DNA from 3 places in the Mesorhizobium sp. M1217 genome. Region 2 is predicted to be linked to each of the others. Evidence: predicted binding sites of a transcription regulator. Region 2 holds the regulator's gene; each other region holds the start of a gene.
The links. Region 2 encodes PhoB, which activates phosphate uptake and scavenging genes when phosphate is short. Its sites were predicted from a motif close to TGTCATNNANCTGTCAT; they were not measured.
Positions count from the first base shown of each region.

Region 1: the regulator PhoB is predicted to act here: its motif matches at 2,932-2,948, upstream of NKH37_RS26790 (RNA degradosome polyphosphate kinase).
Region 3: the regulator PhoB is predicted to act here: its motif matches at 3,753-3,769, upstream of NKH37_RS29655 (ceramide glucosyltransferase).

Region 1 is NZ_JAMYMA010000019.1:53,586-60,583, forward strand. It holds gene NKH37_RS26765 (cation diffusion facilitator family transporter) at 1-165, opposite strand, end outside; gene NKH37_RS26770 (metal-sensing transcriptional repressor) at 162-425, opposite strand; gene NKH37_RS26775 (TIGR02117 family protein) at 532-1,203, shown strand; gene NKH37_RS26780 (FAD-dependent monooxygenase) at 1,398-2,606, opposite strand; gene NKH37_RS26785 (zinc-finger domain-containing protein) at 2,626-2,871, opposite strand; gene NKH37_RS26790 (RNA degradosome polyphosphate kinase) at 3,021-5,222, shown strand; gene ppx (exopolyphosphatase) at 5,222-6,754, shown strand; gene NKH37_RS26800 (hypothetical protein) at 6,818-6,998, shown strand, end outside.
Region 2 is NZ_JAMYMA010000002.1:72,145-79,142, forward strand. It holds gene NKH37_RS02990 (sugar ABC transporter permease) at 1-374, opposite strand, end outside; gene xylF (D-xylose ABC transporter substrate-binding protein) at 517-1,557, opposite strand; gene NKH37_RS03000 (ROK family protein) at 1,844-3,088, shown strand; gene phoB (phosphate regulon transcriptional regulator PhoB) at 3,098-3,787, opposite strand; gene phoU (phosphate signaling complex protein PhoU) at 3,804-4,511, opposite strand; gene pstB (phosphate ABC transporter ATP-binding protein PstB) at 4,544-5,347, opposite strand; gene pstA (phosphate ABC transporter permease PstA) at 5,344-6,195, opposite strand; gene pstC (phosphate ABC transporter permease subunit PstC) at 6,199-6,998, opposite strand, start outside.
Region 3 is NZ_JAMYMA010000023.1:89,618-96,615, forward strand. It holds gene NKH37_RS29645 (2'-deoxycytidine 5'-triphosphate deaminase) at 1-984, opposite strand, end outside; SAM riboswitch at 1,120-1,197, shown strand; gene NKH37_RS29650 (O-succinylhomoserine sulfhydrylase) at 1,268-2,458, shown strand; gene NKH37_RS29655 (ceramide glucosyltransferase) at 2,494-3,648, opposite strand; gene apaG (Co2+/Mg2+ efflux facilitator ApaG/CorD) at 3,876-4,268, shown strand; gene NKH37_RS29665 (Hsp33 family molecular chaperone) at 4,345-5,355, opposite strand; gene argF (ornithine carbamoyltransferase) at 5,473-6,384, opposite strand; gene NKH37_RS29675 (aspartate aminotransferase family protein) at 6,399-6,998, opposite strand, start outside.

The DNA of each region.
Region 1 (6,998 bases), on a different contig from region 2:
GATTACGAACGACCATTTGATTGCCCAGATGCCCCGGTCGGTGGTAGCAATTGTCGCATCGATGACGCCGTGGGTGTGACCGTGCGAACCGTGATCGCCGTGATGATGTGCGGCGTGCGAGCCGAACCCGAGCCAGTCCAGAATGCGGGCTACGATGGCATTCATAGATACTTCGCCAGCTGCTTGAGTTCCGCCAGCGAGTTGCCGCCGGTTTCCACGCTGTCCGTGAGGCAATGCTCGATGTGATCGTTGATCAGCTCGCGCTTGGCGCTGCTGATGGCCCTTTCGACGGCATGAAGCTGCTGCGCCAGATCAACGCAAGGGCGATGCGCCTCGATCATGGCCAGCACCGCCGCAAGGTGGCCTTGCGCGCGCTTCAGGCGCTTTATGATGGAAGGATGTGAGGCGTGGAGGTGATCTGACATGCCTCCAGCATATCCTCCCCGGGGAGGATACGGGTCAAGCTCTAAGTCAGCTGTGCAATTTCCGGAGAGGCTTCACCTTGAACATTGCTTGGTCTATGCCTTCCCCATGAAGAAGCTTGCCCGTTTTCTTGGCCTGCTGGTCGTTACAGCAGTCCTTGCGGTGGCGCTGGGCACGCTGCTGCCGCGCCCGCTCTGGCCGGCGGCCGCTGCCGATCCGATCGGCGCAAGCCACCGCATCTTGGTGCTGAAAAACCCGATCCACGCCGACATCGCCATCCCGGTCGACGACGATGTGCGCCGGCGCTTCCACTTCCTGGTCGATGCCGGCATTCCGGCCGACATGGCGGAGGTCCGCTACATCGTCTTCGGCTGGGGAGGCCGCGCCTTCTATCTCGAGACGCCGACCTGGTCGGAACTGAAGGCAGTGCCGGTGATGAAGGCGCTGACCGTCGATGCTTCGGTGATGCATGTCGACATTTCAGGCGAAATCGCCGAGCCGCATCCCGACGTCGCCGGCTTCGACGTAAGTGAGGAACGCTTTGCGGCGCTGCTCGATTTCATTGCAGCGAGCTTTCAGCAGGGACCGAACGGGGCCATGCCGATCGAGAATGCGGCCTATTCCCGTTTCGATAGTTTCTTCGAAGCCAATGGCCATTTCAACGCGCTGGTCGGCTGCAACACCTGGGCGGCGGCGGCACTGCGCACCGCCGGCCTGCGCACCGGCTGGTGGAACCCGCTGCCAGCCTCGCTCGGCCTGTCGATGCGGCTTTACAATTGAAGAGGGTTCCGGCTGATCAACGCCGCGATCCTTCGAGCCCTCCTTTCGCCAATCTCTAACGTTGCAGGACCTAGCAAGGCGCCGAAACTGCCAATCTCCCTCCTTGTGGGGGAGATGTCCGGCAGGACAGAGGGGGGCGCTGTCCCGCCGGCCTATCGAGCTTTTTATCGCCGATCCCCAGACTCGCGCGCCCGCTAGCCATAAAGCCAATCAAGATCGGCGGCGAGCTTTTCGGGTGAGCGCATCGCCAGGAACAGGTTGCGGGCCATCGCCACCGGCCCGGCCGCGTGCCAGGCGAGGCGGTTGACCGCGCCGCGGCGGGCGACCTGGGCGACGCGCGGCCGCCGCGCCTGTTCCCAAGCGGCAAGCGCGCCGCTGAGATCGGCAGGCGAGGTGGCAACGAAGCCGGCAAGCGTCGCCGCGTCCTCGATCGCCATCGCCGCGCCCTGTGCGGCAAAGGGCGTCATCGCATGCGCCGCATCGCCGATCAGTGCGACGCCTTCCGGTGTCGTCCACCGCCGCTGCTCGACGGTGTGGATCGGCCATGCCGTCCACGGCGCCGCCTCGCTCGCCAGACGGACCAGCGCCGGCGCGGTACCGCGCATGGCACTGACGAGGCTGGCGGGGTCGGCATGCCCCGACCAGCCCTCGGCGATTCGCTCACCCCTGGTGAAGGCGGCGAGATTAAAGGCAGTGCCACGGCTGACCGGATAGGCGACCATATGGAAGCCGGGATAGAGGAATGCAGTAACGCAATCGGGCGCACCGATCATGCCGAAGGCCTGTCCGGCGAGGCTGTCCGCGGCCACCGTGGCTCGCCAGGCAAGCTCGCCCGAGAATCGGCTTCTGACAAAGTCGGCCTCCGTGCGGGCCAGCTTTTCTCGCACCGACGACCAGACGCCGTCGGCTCCCACCAGCAACGATGCCTCGGTTTCGATGGTCGTGCCGGCAATCTCGACTGTTGCGGTGATGCCATTCGGTCCGGATGCTACGCTGCCGACGCGGGCGCCGGTGACAAGCTCGAACTCGGGTCGCTCGGCTGTCCGCGCCATCAGCGCTGACTGCAGATCGCCGCGGTGGGCAACGAGATAGGGCGCTCCCCAGCGCGTTTCGGCGGCCTGGCCAAGCGGTACGCGCGCCAACTCGCGCAGCGTGGCGGCATCCTTGAGCACGACCGCCTCCGGCCGCACCGCCGTCGGCAGCAGCCGATCGAGTACGCCGAGTTGTCGAAGAATACGTGTCGCGTTGGGCGACAGCTGGATGCCGGCTCCGGCAGCCTCGAGGTGCTGCGCCTGTTCGAACAGTTTTATCCGATGGCCGCGCTCGGCGAAGGCCAGTGCCGCGGTCAGCCCGGCGACGCCCGCCCCGGCCATGACCACATGCCGGGACTGCGTTTCTCGCATCAGGCTTGTCGCGGAAGAATCAGGCGGCCTGGTCGATATAAAGGCAGCCCAGCGGCACCGTTTCCAATGCCTTCAGCTTCGGCGAATAGCGATAGAGCGTCGAGCAGTAGGGGCAGACCTTTTCATTGTCGTCGCCCATGTCGAGAAATACATGCGGATGGTCGAAAGGCGGATTGGCGCCGGTGCACATGAATTCCTTGACGCCGATGTCGATTGCCGGATAGCCCGCATCGTTCTGGAAATGGGGAATGGAACCGCCTGCCATCGTCGTCTCCTGATCTTGTCGATTGGATCTGGATCATAACCCGTCTCTTTGCAAGATCGATGAAATGAAACTGTCGCAAAAGCCTGTCAGAGGATAAGTTAAGCCGGTTAAGGCTGGCGCCGACGGCTGGTGTAGGAAGAGCAGGAACCATGAACGAACTGAAGCCGGTGCAAAGCGAATTCATCACCATCGAGGCCGCGAGCCGCGAAGGCGGCAATCCTGACCGCTTCGTCAACCGCGAGTTTTCCTGGCTGCAATTCAACCGGCGCGTGCTCGAGGAATCGCTGAACGCCAATCATCCGCTGCTCGAGCGCGTTCGCTTCCTGTCGATATCGGCGGCCAATCTCGACGAGTTCTTCATGGTCCGCGTCGCCGGTCTTGCCGGCCAGGTGCGCGAGGGTATCGTGCTGAAGAGCCCGGACGGGCGCACCCCCGAGCAGCAGCTCGAACAATTGCTGCGCGAGGTCGAGCGCCTGCAGGAGGACCAGCAGAACAGCCTTTCGGCGCTGATGCTGCAGCTCAACAAGGAAGGCATCGAGAGCATCACCCGCGATGCGCTGACCAAGGACGAGAAGACCTGGCTCGAGGACCATTTCCAGGAGCAGGTGTTTCCGGTCCTGACGCCGCTGTCGATCGACCCAGCGCATCCGTTTCCGTTCATTCCCAATCTCGGTTTCTCGATGGCGCTGCAATTGCGCCACCGCAAGAACGGCGAGGAAATGAGCGCGCTTTTGCGCCTGCCGGTAGCGCTGAGGCGCTTCATCCGCTTGCCGGATCGCAAGCATCACGTCCGCTTCGTTCCGCTCGAAGAGGCGGTCAGTCTCTACATCGGCAAGCTGTTCCCCGGCTATGAGGTCAAGGGCTCCGGCACGTTCCGCATCATCCGCGACAGCGATATCGAGGTCGAGGAAGAATCCGAAGATCTGGTGCGGCTGTTCGAGACGGCGCTGAAGCGTCGCCGCCGCGGCTCGGTCATCCGGATCGAGTTCGACAGGCTGATGCCGTCCGAATTGCGCGACTTCGTCGCCGGCGAGCTTGGCGTCTCGGCCAGCCGCATCAGCGTGCTTACCGGGCCGCTGGCGCTTAGCCAGATCTCGGAGATCGTCGCCGTCGCTCGCGACGATCTGAAGTTCACGCCCTACAATCCGCGCTTCCCGGAGCGCATCCGCGAGCATGGTGGCGATTGCTTTGCCGCCATCCGCGAGAAGGACATCATCGTCCACCACCCCTACGAATCCTTCGACGTGGTGGTGCAGTTCCTGCGCCAGGCGATGGCCGATCAGGAAGTGGTGGCGATCAAGCAGACGCTCTACCGCACCTCCAACGACAGCCCGATCGTGCGGGCTTTGGTCGACGCCGCCGAGGCCGGCAAGTCGGTGACGGCGCTGGTCGAGCTCAAGGCGCGCTTCGACGAGGAGGCCAACATCCGCTGGGCGCGCGACCTCGAGCGCGCCGGAGTCCAGGTCGTCTTCGGCTTTCTCGAGCTGAAGACCCACGCGAAAATGTCGCTGGTGGTGCGGCGCGAGGATGGCAGGCTACGCAATTACGTGCATCTCGGCACCGGCAATTACCACCCGGTCACCGCGCGCATCTACACCGACCTGTCCTTCTTCACCACCGATCCGACGATCGCGCGCGATGTCGCGCAATTGTTCAATTTCATCACCGGCTATGCCGAGCCGGCCGAGCAGATGCGGCTGGCCATATCGCCGTTCACGCTGCGCAACCGCATCCTCAAGCATATTTCGGACGAGATCGGCCACGCGCTGGATGGCAGGCCGGCTCGCATCTGGATGAAGATGAATGCGCTGGTCGATCCGATCATCATCGATGCGCTCTACGATGCCAGCCGCGCCGGCGTCGAGATCGATCTCGTCGTGCGCGGCATCTGCTGCCTGAGACCGCAGGTGCCGGGCCTGTCGGAGAACATAAGGGTGAAGTCGATCGTCGGCCGCTTCCTCGAGCACAGCCGCATCTATTGCTTCGGCAACGGCCACGGCCTGCCCTCGGACGGGGCGATCGTCTACATCTCCTCGGCCGATTTGATGCCGCGCAATCTCGACCGCCGGGTCGAGACCATGGTGCCGATCACCAATCCAACTGTGCATGAACAGGTGCTCGGCCAGATCATGCTCGGCAACATCATGGACAACCAGCAAAGTTTCGACGTATTGGCTGACGGAACCTCCCGGCGCGTTGTGCTGGAGGAGGGCGAGGAACCGTTCAACGCGCAGGAATATTTCATGACCAATCCGAGCCTGTCCGGACGGGGCGATGCGTTGAAGTCGCATGCGCCCAAGCGCATCGCGCAGTTCAAGCGCCGCAAGAAACAGAACGCAGCGACGGGCTGATGATTTCAGCGTCCCAGGGCCGGCTTCAGGACCGCCGACCGCTGTCCATCATCGATATCGGGTCGAACTCGATCCGTCTTGTCATCTATGAAGGGCTGGCGCGCTCGCCGACCTTGCTGTTCAACGAAAAGATGCTCGCCGGCCTCGGCCGCGGCATCGTTTCGACCGGAAAGCTCGATCCCGAGGCGGTGACGCGCTCGATGGAAGAGTTCCGCCGTTTCCGCGCGCTCTCCGACCAGGCCGGCGCCGAGCGCATGTATGTGTTGGCGACCGCCGCCGCCCGTGAGGCGGTCAACGGCCCCGACTTCATCCACCGCGCCGAGGATGTACTCAAGACCGAGATCCAGGTGCTGAGCGGCCGCGAGGAAGCCCATTATTCGGCGCTCGGCGTCATCTCCGGTTTCCACCCGGCCAACGGCATCGCCGGCGATCTTGGCGGCGGCAGCCTCGAACTGATCGATATCGACGGCGAGGCGATCGGTGACGGCATCACCCTGCCGTTGGGCGGCTTGCGCCTGCAGGACATGGCGAAGAACTCGCTGACCCAGGCGGCAAAGATCACGCGCGAGCAACTGGCGCGGGCGAAATTGCTGAAGGGCGGACAGGGCAGGGCCTTCTACACGGTCGGCGGCACCTGGCGAAATCTCGCCCGGCTACACATGGAAATGACCAACTACCCGCTAGGCGTCATGCACCATTACGAGATCGGCATCGAAAGCGCCGCGAACTTCCTCCGGCAGGTTGCTAAGGCCGAGATCGACAAGATCAAAGGCATCGAGGGCATCTCCAAGAACCGCCGCTCGCTGCTGCCCTATGGCGCCATCGTGCTGCAGGAGATCATGGCGGCGATGCAGCCGTCGAAGATCATCGTGTCGGCGCTGGGCGTGCGCGAGGGCTTTCTCTATTCGCTGCTCGACAAGGCCGAGCAGAAAGCCGATCCGCTGATCTCGGCGGCGGAAGAGCTTGCCCGCCTGCGCTCGCGCTCGGTCGACCACGCGCATGAGCTTGTCGAGTGGACCGGCAAGGCGTTCGCCGCCTTCGGCATCGACGAGACCAGGGATGAGGCGCGCTACCGCCACGCCGCCTGCCTGCTCGCCGATATCGGCTGGCGTGCCCATCCCGAATATCGCGGCAAGCAATCGCTCAACATCATCGCCCACGCCTCCTTCATCGGCGTCGATCATCCCGGCCGCGCCTTCCTGGCGCTTGTCAGCCTGTTTCGCCACGAGGGCGTGTTCAATGAAGCCGCTCCGGAAATCCGCGGACTGGCGACACCGCGCTATCTCGAACGGGCCCGCGTGCTGGCGGCGCTGCTGCGCGTCGTCTATCTCCTGACGGCGGCAATGCCCGGCGTCATGTCGCGACTGAAATGGGAAAACCGCGGCAATGGCGTGCTGGCGCTGGTGCTGCCGGCAGCGCTGGCCGATCTTTACGGCGAGCGGCCCGCCGGCCGGCTGGCACAACTGGCAAGGGTCACCAACCGTCGGCTGGTGCTGGCGGTCGAGGGCGGGCCTAGCGTTTCAGTGAAGTAGTTTCAGGCACGACGCCAATTGCATGTGGCAATTCGCTGCGAGCTCCACGCTTGGGAGAAGATCGTGAAATCCAGTCAAATCCTGCTGCTGCTTTCCATCCTGCCATTGTTGATTTTCGACGCGGCCAGAGCTCAGACGGTTTCCAAGGTTTCCGTTGCTGCAAAAGGCGCGTTTGAGTTTGACAAGAGTTATCCAAAAGCCGCAGACGGAAAAACACTGTTCAATTTGCTCACAGGTTTTCTAA
Region 2 (6,998 bases):
TGCACCTGCGCAAAACCCATGACCACGCCGATCAGGCCTTCGGCGGAGCCGACCGACAGGTCGATATTGCGCATGACGATAACCAGCACCATTCCGGCGGCCATTATGGCCACGGCCGAAGTCTGCACCGACAGGTTCCAGAGATTGCGTGGCGTCAGGAAGGTCCGGCTGTCGAAGTCGAACGGATTGACGCCGAGCCGTACGCTAGAAATGACATGCAGGCCGACCCAGATGACCAGCAGCGCGCCGACCATGCCGAGCATGCGCGTGTCGAGTTCGGTTGCCTTGAGAAATCGGGCAACAATGCCGAGTTCGGATTCCCGTGCCCGGTCTGTCGTGCTGTCGACCGGCGTGTTGGACGTCGTGTCGGTCATGATGTTTCTCCCGCCGGGTTGCCGTCTGCCGCGGATGCCGGAAGCAGCCTAGAAGTTATCCGCCGGAAGCGGAAAAACAACTCTTGTTGGAAAAACGCCGCGGCGAGCGGCCGCGGCGTTCGGACTTTTCGGAAACGTCGGCTCAGTTGCAGACTGCAACAGTGCCAGCCGTCACCCCGGCGCAGACCTCTTCTTTCTTGATCCAGCCGGCGTCGATGACGACGTTGAGGTTGTCCTTGGTGATGGCGACCGGGGTCAGGAACAGCGACTTGACGGTATTGCCGCCGGGCGTGGTGAAATCCTTCACGCCGGCAATGTCGGTCATCTGCTTGCCGTCGGCCAGTTGCGAGGCGATCTCGGCGGCATTCTTGCCGAGCTCGCGCGCATCCTTCCACACCGACACGGTCTGTGTGCCGAGCGCGATGCGGTTCAGCGCGGCGTGGTCGCCGTCCTGGCCCGAAACCGGAACCGATCCGGCCAGCCCTTGCGCCGTCAGCGCGGCGACGACGCCGCCGGCAGTGCCGTCATTAGCGGCGACCACGGCATCGACCTTGTTGTCGTTGGCGGTCAGGAACTGTTCCATGTTCTTCTGAGCGTTGGCCGGCAGCCAGCCGTCCGTATAGGCCTCGCCGACATTCTTGATCTTGCCGCCGTCAATGGCCTCCTTCAGCACCTCCATCGAACCGGCAAACAGGAAATCGGCATTCGGATCGGAACCCGAACCCTTGATGAAGACGTAGTTGCCTTCCGGCTTCACCTTGAAGACTTCGCGGGCCTGCATGCGGCCGACTTCCTTGTTGTCGAAGGTCAGATAGAACACGTCCTTGTTCTCGATCAGCCGGTCATAGCCGACGACCGGGATGCCTTCGTCCAGTGCCTTCTGCACGGCCGGCCCGATGGCCGAGGCGTCCTGCGCCAGGATGATCAGTGCGCTGGCGCCCTGCGAGATCAGGCTCTCGACGTCGGTGAGCTGCTTGCCGGGGTTGGACTGTGCGTCGGCGGAAATATACTTGTCGCCTGCGGCCTCAATGGCCGCCTTCATTGCGGCCTCGTCGGTCTTCCAGCGCTCTTCCTGGAAGTTCGACCAGGAAACGCCGATGACCTTGTCTTTAGCCTGCGCCACCGACGCCAGCGCCAGCGTCATGGCGACACCCGCCAGAATGGCGGTCGTGAATTTCTTCATCATATCCTCCCTGCGCCGCGTACGGCGTGACCAATTGGCTCAAAGACCAGCTTAGAAGCTCTAATTTTTTCGAGCCTCGAAAAAATACTGGCCCGATCTCCGGCTGCTGTCAACATCGATTCTGATGGATTTTGATGACTCTGCGAGTTTTTTCGAGCGTCGGAATAAACGATGACAGCGCCACCTGCATCTGACACTATTTGCCTGCGTCCGACACTATTTGTCGGACATTACCGACGGCTTCCGGTTCATGAGCGGCCGCGGCAACCGGGAGGAAAGCAAAACAATGTCGGTCGGAATCCGCCATGACGATTTGCGCCGGCGCAACCGGGCGATGGTGATCTCGGCGGTGCGCCGGGCCGGCCAGCCATCGCGTACTGAGATCGCAGCTACTACCGGCCTCAGTCATTCGACCATATCGGCGATCTCTTCCGACCTGATACGGGAAGGCATCCTCGCCGAGAGCAAGGCAAGTGAGCCCGTTTCGTTGAAACGCGGTCGTCCGCAGGTCGGCCTCGCCCTCAACCCGGAAGCGGCGGCGGTGCTGACCGTGGTGTTGTCGCTGAATTTCCTGTCGGCCGCCATTATCGACTATACGGGACAGGTGGTCGCCGAGGAACAGCGCCGGCTGGACACGCTGACCATGCCGCGCGACGAGCTGATCCGTGAATGCATGGCCATCGTCCGGCGCCGGCTGCAGGATCCAGACCTTGACGTCCGCAGTGTCGCCCGCATCGCCCTGGCGATTCAGGGCATTACCGACTCCCCTGCACGCGCCATGCTGTGGTCGCCGATCACGCCGCAGACCGACATCGCCTTTGCCGACATGCTGGAGGACGAATTCGGCATCCCGGCAACGGTGGAGAACGACTGCAACATGATGGCGGTGGCTTTGCGCTGGCGCAATCCGGATCGCTATCGCGACGACTTCATCGCCATCCTGCTTTCGCATGGCATCGGCATGGGGCTGGTGCTGAAGGGCGAACTGTTCACCGGGACGCATTCCTCGGGTGGCGAATTTGGCCACATGATCCATCGTCCGGGCGGCGCGCTCTGCCGTTGCGGGCGGCGCGGCTGCATCGAGGCCTATGCCGGCAACTACGCCATCTGGCGCAACGCCAGGCAGATGAGCGAAGAAAGCGAACCGATCGCCGACGTCAGCGACGCCGACATGCGAGCACTGGCGGCCCGGGCGCGCGAGAAAGATGGGCCGGAACGCGAGGCCTACCGCAAGGCCGGCGAAGCGCTGGGTTTCGGTCTCGGCTCGCTGTTCGCGCTGATCGATCCGGCACCGGTCGCGATGGTCGGCGCCAGTGCCGCCGCCTTCGATCTGATCGAGCCGGCCTTGCGGAAGGCAATCGCCCAGACCGCCGGCGGCCAGCATTCGGGCTCGATCTCCTTCGATACAGAGCCGAACGAATTGCCGCTGATCCGCGAAGGCTGCGCGATGCGGGCGCTAAGCTTCGTCGACCAGGAGATTTTCGCGCCGGGCGCGCAAATGAGGCCCAGCGTCAGAAAGAACGTAGCCTGACCAGGCGGGTCAATCTTCCCTGATCGCATAGCCGGCACCGCGGATGGTGCGGATGACATCCGGCATCCGGCCGTTGTTGACGGCTTTGCGCAGCCGCCCGACATGCACGTCGACGGTGCGTTCGTCGATGTAGATTGTCTCGCCCCAGACATTATCGAGTAACTGGCTGCGCGAGAAGACACGGCCCGGATGCCGCATCATGAACTCGAGCAGCCGGAATTCGGTCGGCCCGAGCCTGATTTCGCTCTTCTTGCGATAGACCCTGTGCGATTCGCGATCGAGCACGATGTCGCCGACCTTCAGCACGCTGGACAGCACTTCCGGCTTGGCGCGCCGCAGCAGCGCCTTGACCCTGGCCATGAATTCCGGTGTCGAAAACGGTTTGACCAGATAGTCGTCGGCGCCGGTCGAAAGCCCGCGCACCCGGTCGCTCTCCTCGCCGCGCGCGGTCAGCATGATGATCGGCAGCCGCTCGGTTTCGGGGCGCACCCGCAACCGACGACAGAGCTCGATGCCGGAAACCGCTGGTATCATCCAGTCGAGCACCAAAAGGTCGGGCACATTCTCCTGCAAACGGATCTCGGCTTCGTCGCCGCGTGTCACCACCTCGACCTGGTAGCCTTCGGATTCGAGATTGTAGCGGAGCAGCACACCCAATGGCTCCTCGTCCTCCACCACCATTATGCGTGGTGCGATCATCGGCTGGGCACCCCCATCATGTCACCGGTGCGGACATTGTCGTTTCGTCCTGCTTCGGACGATTGACCGGCAATTGCTCGCCGGTCAGCACATAATACGCATTTTCGGCGATGTTGGTGACATGGTCGCCGATCCGCTCCAGATTCTTGGCGCAGAACAGCAGGTGCGTGCAAGCGGTGATGTTGCGCGGATCTTCCATCATGTAGGTCAACAGCTCGCGGAACACGGACGTGTATTTGACGTCGATGCGCTCGTCGGCGGCACGCAGCTTGGCCAACGCGGCCGCATCGCCTGCAGCATATTCCTCGATGACACCCTGCACCTGGATGAGAACCAGCTGCGCCATCGCGTCGATGGAATGCGACAGGTCCCGCGGCGTGGCGCTGAGGCCGACCGCACTCACGCGCTTGGCGATATTCTTGGCAAGGTCGCCGATGCGTTCGAGGTCGCCCGCCATGCGGATCGCTCCGACCACATGGCGAAGATCGTGGGCCATCGGCTGGCGTTTGGCGATCAGGGTGATGGCGCGGTCGTCCAGTTCGCGTTGACGCGCATCCATGATGGCGTCGTCGGAAACGACGCGTTGCGCCAGCACGTTGTCGGAATTCAACAGGGCCTTGGTCGCCCCGCCGACCATCGAACCGGCGAGGTCGGCCATGTCGCGGATCAGCTTGCTGATCTGCTCGAGATCCTCGTCGAAAGAAGCGACTGTGTGTTCGCCCATGGTCCTGTCCTCATATGCATGATCGGAACGGCTCAGCCGAAGCGGCCAGTGATGTAGTCCTGCGTGCGCTTCTCGCGGGGCGACGTGAAGATCTTCTCGGTCCGGTCGAACTCGACCAGTTCACCCAGATACATGAAGGCGGTCTGGCGCGACACGCGCGCCGCCTGCTGCATGTTGTGGGTGACGATGACGATCGTATAGTCGGCTTGCAATTCGTCGATCAGTTCCTCGATCTTGGCAGTCGACAGCGGGTCGAGGGCCGAAGCCGGTTCGTCGAGCAGAATGACTTCCGGCTTCACGGCCACGGTGCGGGCAATACAAAGCCGCTGCTGCTGGCCGCCTGACAGGCTCAAGCCGCTGGCGTTGAGCTTGTCCTTGACCTCGCCCCACAGCGCGGCCCGCTTCAACGCTTGTTCGACGCGGCCGTCCATTTCGGACTTGCCCAGATTCTCATAAAGCCTGACGCCGAAGGCGATGTTCTCGTAGATCGACATCGGGAACGGCGTCGGCTTCTGGAACACCATGCCGATCTTGGTCCTCAGGAGATTGAGGTCCTGCGAGCGGTCGAGAATGTTCTTGCCGTCGAGCAGCACCTGGCCCTCGGCTGTCTGCTTCGGGTAGAGTTCGTAGATGCGGTTGAACACACGCAGCAGCGTCGATTTCCCGCAGCCCGAAGGGCCGATGAAGGCAGTGACGCTGCGCTCGGGCAGCGACAAGGTGATGTCCTTCAACGCCTTGCTCTGGCCGTAGTAGAAGTTGAGGTTCTTGACCTCGATCTTCGTCTTCTCGGCGACCGTTTCGGTCATCGTCATGTCCGGGGACAACATCTGTGTCATCTGTCCTCTCTGCGTCCGGTAAGGCTGCGGGCGAGGATGCTCAAGCCCAGAACCGTCAGGGTGATTATGAGTGCGCCGGTCCACGCCAGTTGCTGCCATTCCTCATAAGGGCTGAGAGCGAACTGGAAGATGGTCACCGGCAGGCTGGCCATCGGCGCGTTGATATTGCTGCTCCAGAACTGGTTGTTGAGCGCGGTGAAGAGCAGCGGCGCCGTCTCGCCGGAAATGCGTGCTATCGCCAGCAATATGCCGGTGACGATGCCGGACAATGCGGCGCGGTAGGCGACCGAGCGGATCACCACCCAGCGCGGCGCGCCGATCGCGGCGCCGGCTTCACGCAACGCGTTCGGCACCAGGTTGAGCATGTCTTCAGTGGTGCGCACGACCACCGGAATGACCAGGATGGCAAGCGCAACGGCGCCGGCTATGGCCGAGAAATGTCCCATTGGCCGCACCATCAGTTCATAGACGAACAAGCCGATGATGATCGACGGCGCCGACAACAGGATGTCGTTGATGAAGCGCACGACGGTGGTGATGCGCGAGAAACGCCCATATTCGGCCATGTAGGTTCCCGCCAGCACGCCGATCGGCGTGCCGACGACAACGGCGATGATCGTCATCAGCAGGCTGCCCGCGATTGCATTGAGCAGGCCGCCGGCCTCGCCTGGCGGTGGCGTCATCTCGGTGAAGACCGCGAACGAAAGCCCGGCTGTGCCCTTATAGACCAGTGCACCGAGAATGAGCGCCAGCCAGGCAAGCCCGATGCCGGCGGCGACGACGCAAAGCGCCATCATCACCGAATTTCTGGCTTTGCGGCGGCTGTGGAGCGATGAGGATGTCGACATCGGTCAGACTCCCGTACGGGCGTCGATCCGCATCAGCATATAGCGGGCGGCGGCAAGGATCAGGAAAGTGATGACGAACAGGATCAGGCCGAGCGAAACCAGAGAGGAGGTGTAGAGATCGCCGTCGGCCTCGGTGAACTCATTGGCGATGGTCGCCGAGATCGTCGTGCCCGGCGCGAACAGAGAGGCGCTGATGCGGTGGGCGTTGCCAATGACGAAGGTCACCGCCATGGTTTCGCCGAGCGCGCGGCCGAGGCCAAGCATGACGCCGCCCATGATACCGATGCGGGTATAGGGAATGACCACGCGCCGGGTCACTTCCCAGGTCGTGCAACCGATGCCGTAGGCCGATTCCTTCAGCACCGCCGGCACCGTATCGAAGACGTCCTTGGTGATCGAGGTGATGAAGGGCAGCACCATGATGGCGAGGATCAGCGCCGAGGTCAGAAGGCCGATGCCGTAAGGAGGGCCGGCGAAAAGGCTGGATAGTCCCGGCACGCCGTGGAAGATGTTGATGATGAAGGGCTGTATCGTCGTCTGCAGGAACGGCGCGAACACGAACAGGCCCCAGATGCCGTAGATGATCGAGGGAATGCCGGCCAACAGCTCGACCGCTATGCCGATCGGGCGCCTGAGCGGGCGCGGGCAGAGTTCGGTGAGAAACACGGCAATGCCGATGCCGATCGGAACCGCGATCAGGATGGCGATGGCCGCCGTGACCAGCGTGCCGTAGATCGGCGCCAGCGCGCCAAATTTTTCCGTTACCGGATTCCAGCTTTCAGTCGTCAGGAAAGAGAACCCGA
Region 3 (6,998 bases), on a different contig from region 2:
CAACCGTCCGACGATCTGGCCATGATCGAGAATGAACGGCACTTCGTGGCTGCGCACCTCGAGCACCGCCCGGCTGCCGGTGCCGCCCGACGCCGAATGGCCGAAACCGGGGTCGAAGAAACCGGCATAATGGACGCGGAACTCGCCGACCAACGGATCGAAGGGCGTCATTTCGGCGGCGTAGAGCGGCGGCACATGCACCGCCTCGCGCGACACCAGGATGTAGAATTCGTCCGGATCGAGCACCAGCTCGCCGGCACCGCTCTTGTAGAGCGGCTCCCAGAAATCGACGACATCCTGCGCGGCGCGCTTGTCGACGTCGACCAGGCCGGTGTGGTGCTTGCCGCGATAGCCGACCAGCCCATCCTTGTCGCCGTCGAGGTCGATCGACAGCGCGATGCCGCCGCCTGAGATGTTGGGTGGTTCGGTGGCGACCAGCATCTCGGCGCGGTGCAACTCGTGCAGCTCGCTTTCCGACAACAGCGCATTGCCGGTGCGGAACCTGATCTGCGACAGCCGCGAACCGGTGCGCACGACGATCGGGAAGGTGCGCGGGCTGACCTCCAGATAGAGCGGGCCTTCATAGCCGGCGGCGATCTTGTCGAACTCGTGGCCGCGGTCGGTCATTACCCGAGTGAAGATGTCGAGCCGCCCGGTCGAGCTCTTCGGGTTGGCCGAGGCGGAAATATGCGCGGGCAGCGCCAGGCTTTCGAGCAGTGGCACGATGTAGACGCAGCCGGTTTCCAGCACGGCACCTTCGGCGAGGTTGATCTCGTGCAGCTTCAGCCGGTCGAGCTTGTCGACAACCCTGTGGTCCGGGCCGGGCAAGAAAGAAGCACGCACCCGCCAGGCCTTGTCGCCGAGCCTGAGGTCAAGGCTGGCCGGCTGGATCTGATCGGCATCGAGCGTGCGCGGCGATTTCAGCGCGCCCGTCTGGAACAGCGCGGAAATATCCTGATCGGGAAGAATGCCTGTCTGCCGCAAGGGTCTGGCTCCGTTCGAACGCCGGGCGAGGTCTTGTTCTGCCGCAGGTCCGACACTGGACGCCTTTGGCACCTGCTTGGTACAACCCTCTTAATCATGCCGGCAATTGACGCAAGCGTGGCGCGGGTCTAAAGCTCGTTATCCCGTGGTGATTTGGCCGGTCGGCTTGCAGCCACGTTAAACAAGTCGCTAAAGGACCGTCGGGCCGCAAGGCCATATGGACCGGTTGCGACTTTCGCGACCGGTTTTTTGTTGTTTGGACCATTTTTGGTGTTTGGATAGAATGATGACCAAGAAGCGCGACTGGAAGCCTCAGACCGCACTCGTGCATGCCGGGACGCTGCGTTCCGGCTTCGGCGAGACCTCTGAGGCGATGTATCTCACCCAAGGCTATGTCTACGAGACGGCGCAAGCAGCGGAAGCGCGCTTCAAGGGTGAGGAGCCGGGCTTCATCTATTCGCGCTATGCCAATCCGACGGTCGACATGTTCGAAAAGCGTATGTGCGCGCTGGAAGGCGCCGAGGACGCGCGCGCCACGGCGTCCGGCATGGCGGCGGTGACGGCAGCATTGCTGTGCAGCGCCAAGGCGGGCGACCATATCGTGGCGGCGCGCGCATTGTTCGGCTCCTGCCGCTGGGTGGTCGAGACGCTGGCGCCGAAATACGGCATCGAGGCAACGCTGGTCGATGGCACTGACATCGCCAATTGGGAACAGGCGGTCAAGCCGAACACCAAACTGTTCTTCCTGGAAAGCCCGACCAACCCAACGCTGGAGGTGGTCGACATCGCCGCCGTCGCGGCACTTGCCAACTCGATCGGCGCCAGGCTGATCGTCGACAATGTCTTCGCCACGCCCTTGCAGCAGAAACCCTTGCAGCTCGGCGCCCATATCGTCGTCTATTCGGCCACCAAGCATATTGACGGCCAAGGGCGCTGCCTTGGAGGCGTTATCTTGTCGGACAAAAAATGGATCGACGAGAACCTGCATGACTATTTCCGCCACACCGGCCCCAGCCTCTCGCCCTTCAATGCCTGGACCCTGCTGAAAGGCCTGGAGACGCTGCCGCTGCGCGTACGCCAGCAGACGGAAAGTGCCGGCCGCATCGCGGATTTCCTCGCCGAGCGCCCGCAAATCGCCCGCGTCATCTATCCCGGCCGTGCCGACCATCCGCAAGCGGCCGTGGTCAAGAAGCAGATGTCGGGTGGTTCGACGCTGATCTGCCTGGATGTGAAGGGCGGCAAGCAGGCGGCCTTTGCTTTCCAGAACGCGCTCGACATCGTGCTGATTTCCAACAATCTCGGCGACGCCAAGAGCTTGATCACCCATCCGGCGACGACCACGCACAAGAACTTGACCGATGAGGCCCGCGCCGAGCTCGGTATCGGGCCGGGCACGCTCAGGCTTTCCGTCGGCCTGGAAGATACCGACGATCTGCTCGAAGACATCGAGCAAGCGCTGAGAGCCGCCGGATAGGGCTGACCGAACAGAGGTGAGCGGGGACGCGCCGGTCAGGCGCCGGACGGGGTCTCTTCCAGCTCCGCGACGGCCTTGGTCTGGATGGTCATAACGTTGCCGCGCCAGTCGACGGCGCCGCTCAGCCAGCCGCGCGCCCATATCGCCGGCAGCATGCAGTCGCGAACCATCATCGCCAGGATGGTGCGCAGCGACAGGTGCCATCCTTTGACCCAGGCCAGGGCACATTCCGGCAGGTAGGCCGCGACCAGCACGGCGATGGCGGTTGCCGGCAGGCTGACGCCGGCGTCAGCCGCCGCGATCAGCGCAAGCACCAGCGGCGGCGCCGCTCCGATCAGGATCTCGGGGGCGAAGAACAGCGCGAAGGTGACGCGGCGCAGCCGCGCCCAACGCGCCTGCCGAGACCAGATCTCGCCAAGCGTGCGCCGGCCGAGCGGCTGTTCGAAGGGCGAAGCGACAAGATTGACGCGCAGTCCGAGCCGGTTGACCAGCTTGGTCGCGGCAGCGTCCTCGGCGATCTCGGCGGCCAGCGCGCGGATGCCGCCATTGGCATCGAGCATCGGCTTGTTCCACAACATGCTCTTGCCCTGGGCGAAGCCGAGACCGAGCGCCTCTCCAGCGTACTGCCAGCGTGCCTGCAGCGTGTTGAGAAAGGCGCATTCGACCTCCCCCCAAAACCCTTCAGGCCGCGAGCCGATTGGCGTCGAGCAGACGAGGCCGGTGTCGGGCCGCCATGCCGCCATCAGCTGCTGGACATAATCGCTCGGCATAAGCACGTTGGAATCGGCAAGGATGACCCAGCGATAAAGCGCCGCTTCCCAACCCTTCACGCAATTGTTGAGTTTCGGATTGCCGCTGATGCGGTCGTCGCCGACGAGCAGCCGGGCGCGTATAGCCGGAAAACGCGCCATTGCAGCGGTGATCGACTTGACCACGGGGTCGTCGGCATGGGCGACACAGAAGATGAGTTCGTAGCGCGGCCAGTCGAGTGAGAAGGCGCGCTCCAGCGTCTCCTCGGTAAACGGCTCGACGCCGCGCGCCGGGACGACGATCGATACCGGTGGCACGGTGGCGGCGGGCGGTGCGATCCTGGCTGGTCGCTTCAGCTTCAGCGAAGCTAACAGGATGCTGGCGAGATTTGAAAGAAGGAGAGCTATGGAAAAGAGGGCGGCTGCGAATGTCGGTTCCATCGAGATCTGGTCACTCCAGAAATGCCGGCCGCATGACGGCCGTTTTCAACAATTCGACAGAACACTGAGTCGCCCGGCACAAGCCTGCACACCATCATTGTCATGTGTCACTTAAATGACATTGTTTTTCGGCACCTGCGCTTGAGTCGGGCAAGGAGATGACGCGCATCGTTGATCAAACTGCGCTGAGCGTCGAAAGTTCCATCTACATTGCTTTGGAGCAGTTTATGTACAGCGCCGTCACCCGCAACATCGAAGTGCAGGTCAGGCCGTTCTATCTGGAGGATCACTCCGACCCGCCGCAAAACCGCTATGTCTGGGGCTACCAGGTGACCATTGACAATCAGTCGGACGAGTTCGTGCAGCTTCTGTCGCGCTACTGGCACATTACCGACGGCACCGGCAAGGTCGAGGAAGTGCGCGGCCCCGGGGTCGTCGGCGAGCAACCCGGACTCAACCCCGGCGACAGCTATCAGTATACGTCCGGATGCCCGCTCTCGACCCCGTCCGGCATCATGGTCGGGCACTACACAATGCGCAACAAGCGGGGCGAGACCTTCGACGTCGCCATCCCCGCCTTCTCGCTCGATTTGCCGGGCACGCGGCGCACCGTCAATTGACGTTCACTTGGATTCCTCTTCCCGCCTTGCGGGGCGAGGAACCCAAGTTCTGCGAAGGCAGCCGCACTGATGCTCGTTATCGAGCCGCTGCAAATTCCGCCGGGTCGAAGTCATATTGCTTCGAGCAGAATTCGCAGGCGACGTGAATGCTGCCATCCTCGGTGCTGTCCCTGATCTCCTCGGCGGAAAAGCCTTCGAGGATGCCGCGGATCTTCTCCCTCGAGCATGAGCACTGGTCGGCGACCGGCACGCCGCCGAAGACGCGGACGCCATGCTCGTGGAACAATCGGTAAAGCAGCCGCTCGGCGCCGATCGTCGGATCGATCAGTTCGGTCGGTTCAATGGTACCAAGCAGCGCCAGCAGTTCCTGCCAGGAATTGTCGGCCGGGTCGTGGATTTCCTCACCCGGATCGCCGTCGCCCCCGGGAAGGTCGGGTACGCGCATGCGTTCCGGCGACTGCGGCAGGAATTGTGCCAGCAGGCCACCGGCGCGCCATTGCTCGCGGGCACCGCCGACGCCGGGCGTCAGAAGCTTGGCCACCGAAAGCCGTAGGTCGGTCGGAATCTGCTCCGATTGGCGGAAATAGGTGCGTGCGGCTTCTTCCAGCGTGACGCCGTCGAGCTGGACGATGCCCTGGTAGCGTTGCGTGTGGGCGCCCTGGTCGATTGTCAGCGCCAGGACGCCGCTGCCGAGCAGCGTCTGCGGCGACGTCTCGCCGGCAGCCGTCAAAGCCTCCAGCCGGTCGGCATCGAAGCGGGCATAGGCGCGCAGCGCGTGCGGCGTGGAGAAATCCGCGACCAGCATATCGACCGGCCCGTCGGTGCGGGTCTGCAGAATGAACTTGCCCTCGAACTTCAACGAAGTTCCGAGCAGGACGGTCAGCACACAGGCTTCGGCCAGTAGTCGTGCCACCGGCTCGGGATACTCGTGGCGGCTGAGAATAGCGTCGAGCATCGGCCCGAGCTGGACGGTACGGCCGCGCACGTCGAGCGGGCCGACCTCAAACGGCACGACATGGTCGTCGCCGGCGTAGCCGAACTCGCCGAGCTTGGGTTGATGTTCAGCCAATTGACGAGTTTCCAACATGACAAAGCTCCGGGGCGCGGCGATGCCGCCCTCCGGGGCGCATGCGACGAGACGCGCTCGATTTGCGTGATGCGCCTGAGATAGGCACCACGAACTCCCGGATCAAGGCGGCCCGGATCAAGCGCCCAGGCACCAGGCCAAAACCGCCTTCTGGGCGTGGAGCCGGTTCTCGGCCTCGTCGAACACCACCGAATGCGGCCCATCGATGACCTCGTCGGTAACCTCCTCACCGCGATGCGCCGGCAGACAGTGCATGAACAGCGCGTCCGGCTTGGCTTTCGCCATCAGGGCCGCGTTGACCTGATAGGGCAAGAAGACATTGTGGCCGCGCGCACGGTGCTCCTGACCCATCGAGACCCAGCAGTCGGTGACGATGCAGTCGGCCTCGTGAACGGCCTCCTCGGGCGAACGAGTGAATTTCAGCTTGCCGCCATTGGCCTTCGACCAGTCGACATGCCTCTGAGCCGGTTCGCTGCCTTCGGGCACGGCGACGTTCAGCTTGAAGCGGAACCGCGCAGAGGCCTCCAGTAAAGAATGCAGGACATTATTGCCGTCGCCGGTCCAGGCGATCGTCTTGCCGGCCACCGGACCGCGGTGCTCTTCGAAGGTCATGATGTCGGCCATCAACTGGCAGGGATGGGTTTCGTCGGTCAGCCCGTTGATGACGGGCACCGTAGCGTTTTCCGTCAGTTCCAGCAGCCGGTCATGCGAGGTGGTGCGGATCATGATGGCATCGACATAGCGCGACAGCACCTTGGCCGTGTCTGCAATAGTCTCGGAACGGCCAAGTTGCATCTCGGTGCCAGTCAGCATGATCGTCTCGCCACCCAACTGCCGCATGCCGACGTCGAACGACACGCGCGTGCGCGTCGAGGGCTTGTCGAAGATCATCGCCAGCACCTTGCCTTCGAGCGGCTTGGTGCGTTCGCCGGCCTTGAGCCTCGCCTTTCGCACAGCTGCGTCGTCGAGCATGAAGCGCAGATCGCCTTCGGAAACGGCGGAAAGATCGGTGAAGTGGCGAAGGGACATCAGGAATTCCAGGATTACTTCGCGGCGGCAGCGACGATGGCATCCGCCAGGCTCTTGGCGCCGGCACGAATGCGCTCGAGCCCCTCGTGGATCTCGGCATCGGTGACGGTGAGAGGCGGCAGCAGACGGATAACGTTGTCGCCGGCCGGAACCGTCAAGAGATGCTGGTCGCGCAGTGCCACCGTAACCTTGGTGTTGGGCATCGCGCATTTAAGGCCGAGCATCAGGCCGGTGCCCCTGATGCTTTCGATAACGTCCGGAAATTCGTCGGCGACACCGGCCAGCCCCTGTTTCAAGAGCAGCGCCTTGCGCCGGACGTCATCGAGAAAGCCGTCTTCCAGCACCACGTCGAGCACGGCGTTGCCGACCGCCATGGCCAGCGGATTGCCGCCGAAGGTGGTGCCGTGCACGCCGGCGGTCATGCCGGCCGCTGCCTCGTCGGTGGCGAGGCAGGCGCCCATCGGGAAGCCGCCGCCGATGCCCTTGGCCACCGCCATGAGGTCGGGTGTGACACCCGCCCACTCATGCGCGAACAGCTTTCCGGTGCGGCCGACGCCGCATTGGACCTCGTCGAAAATCAAGAGCAGTCCGTGCTGATCGCAGAGCTGCCTGAG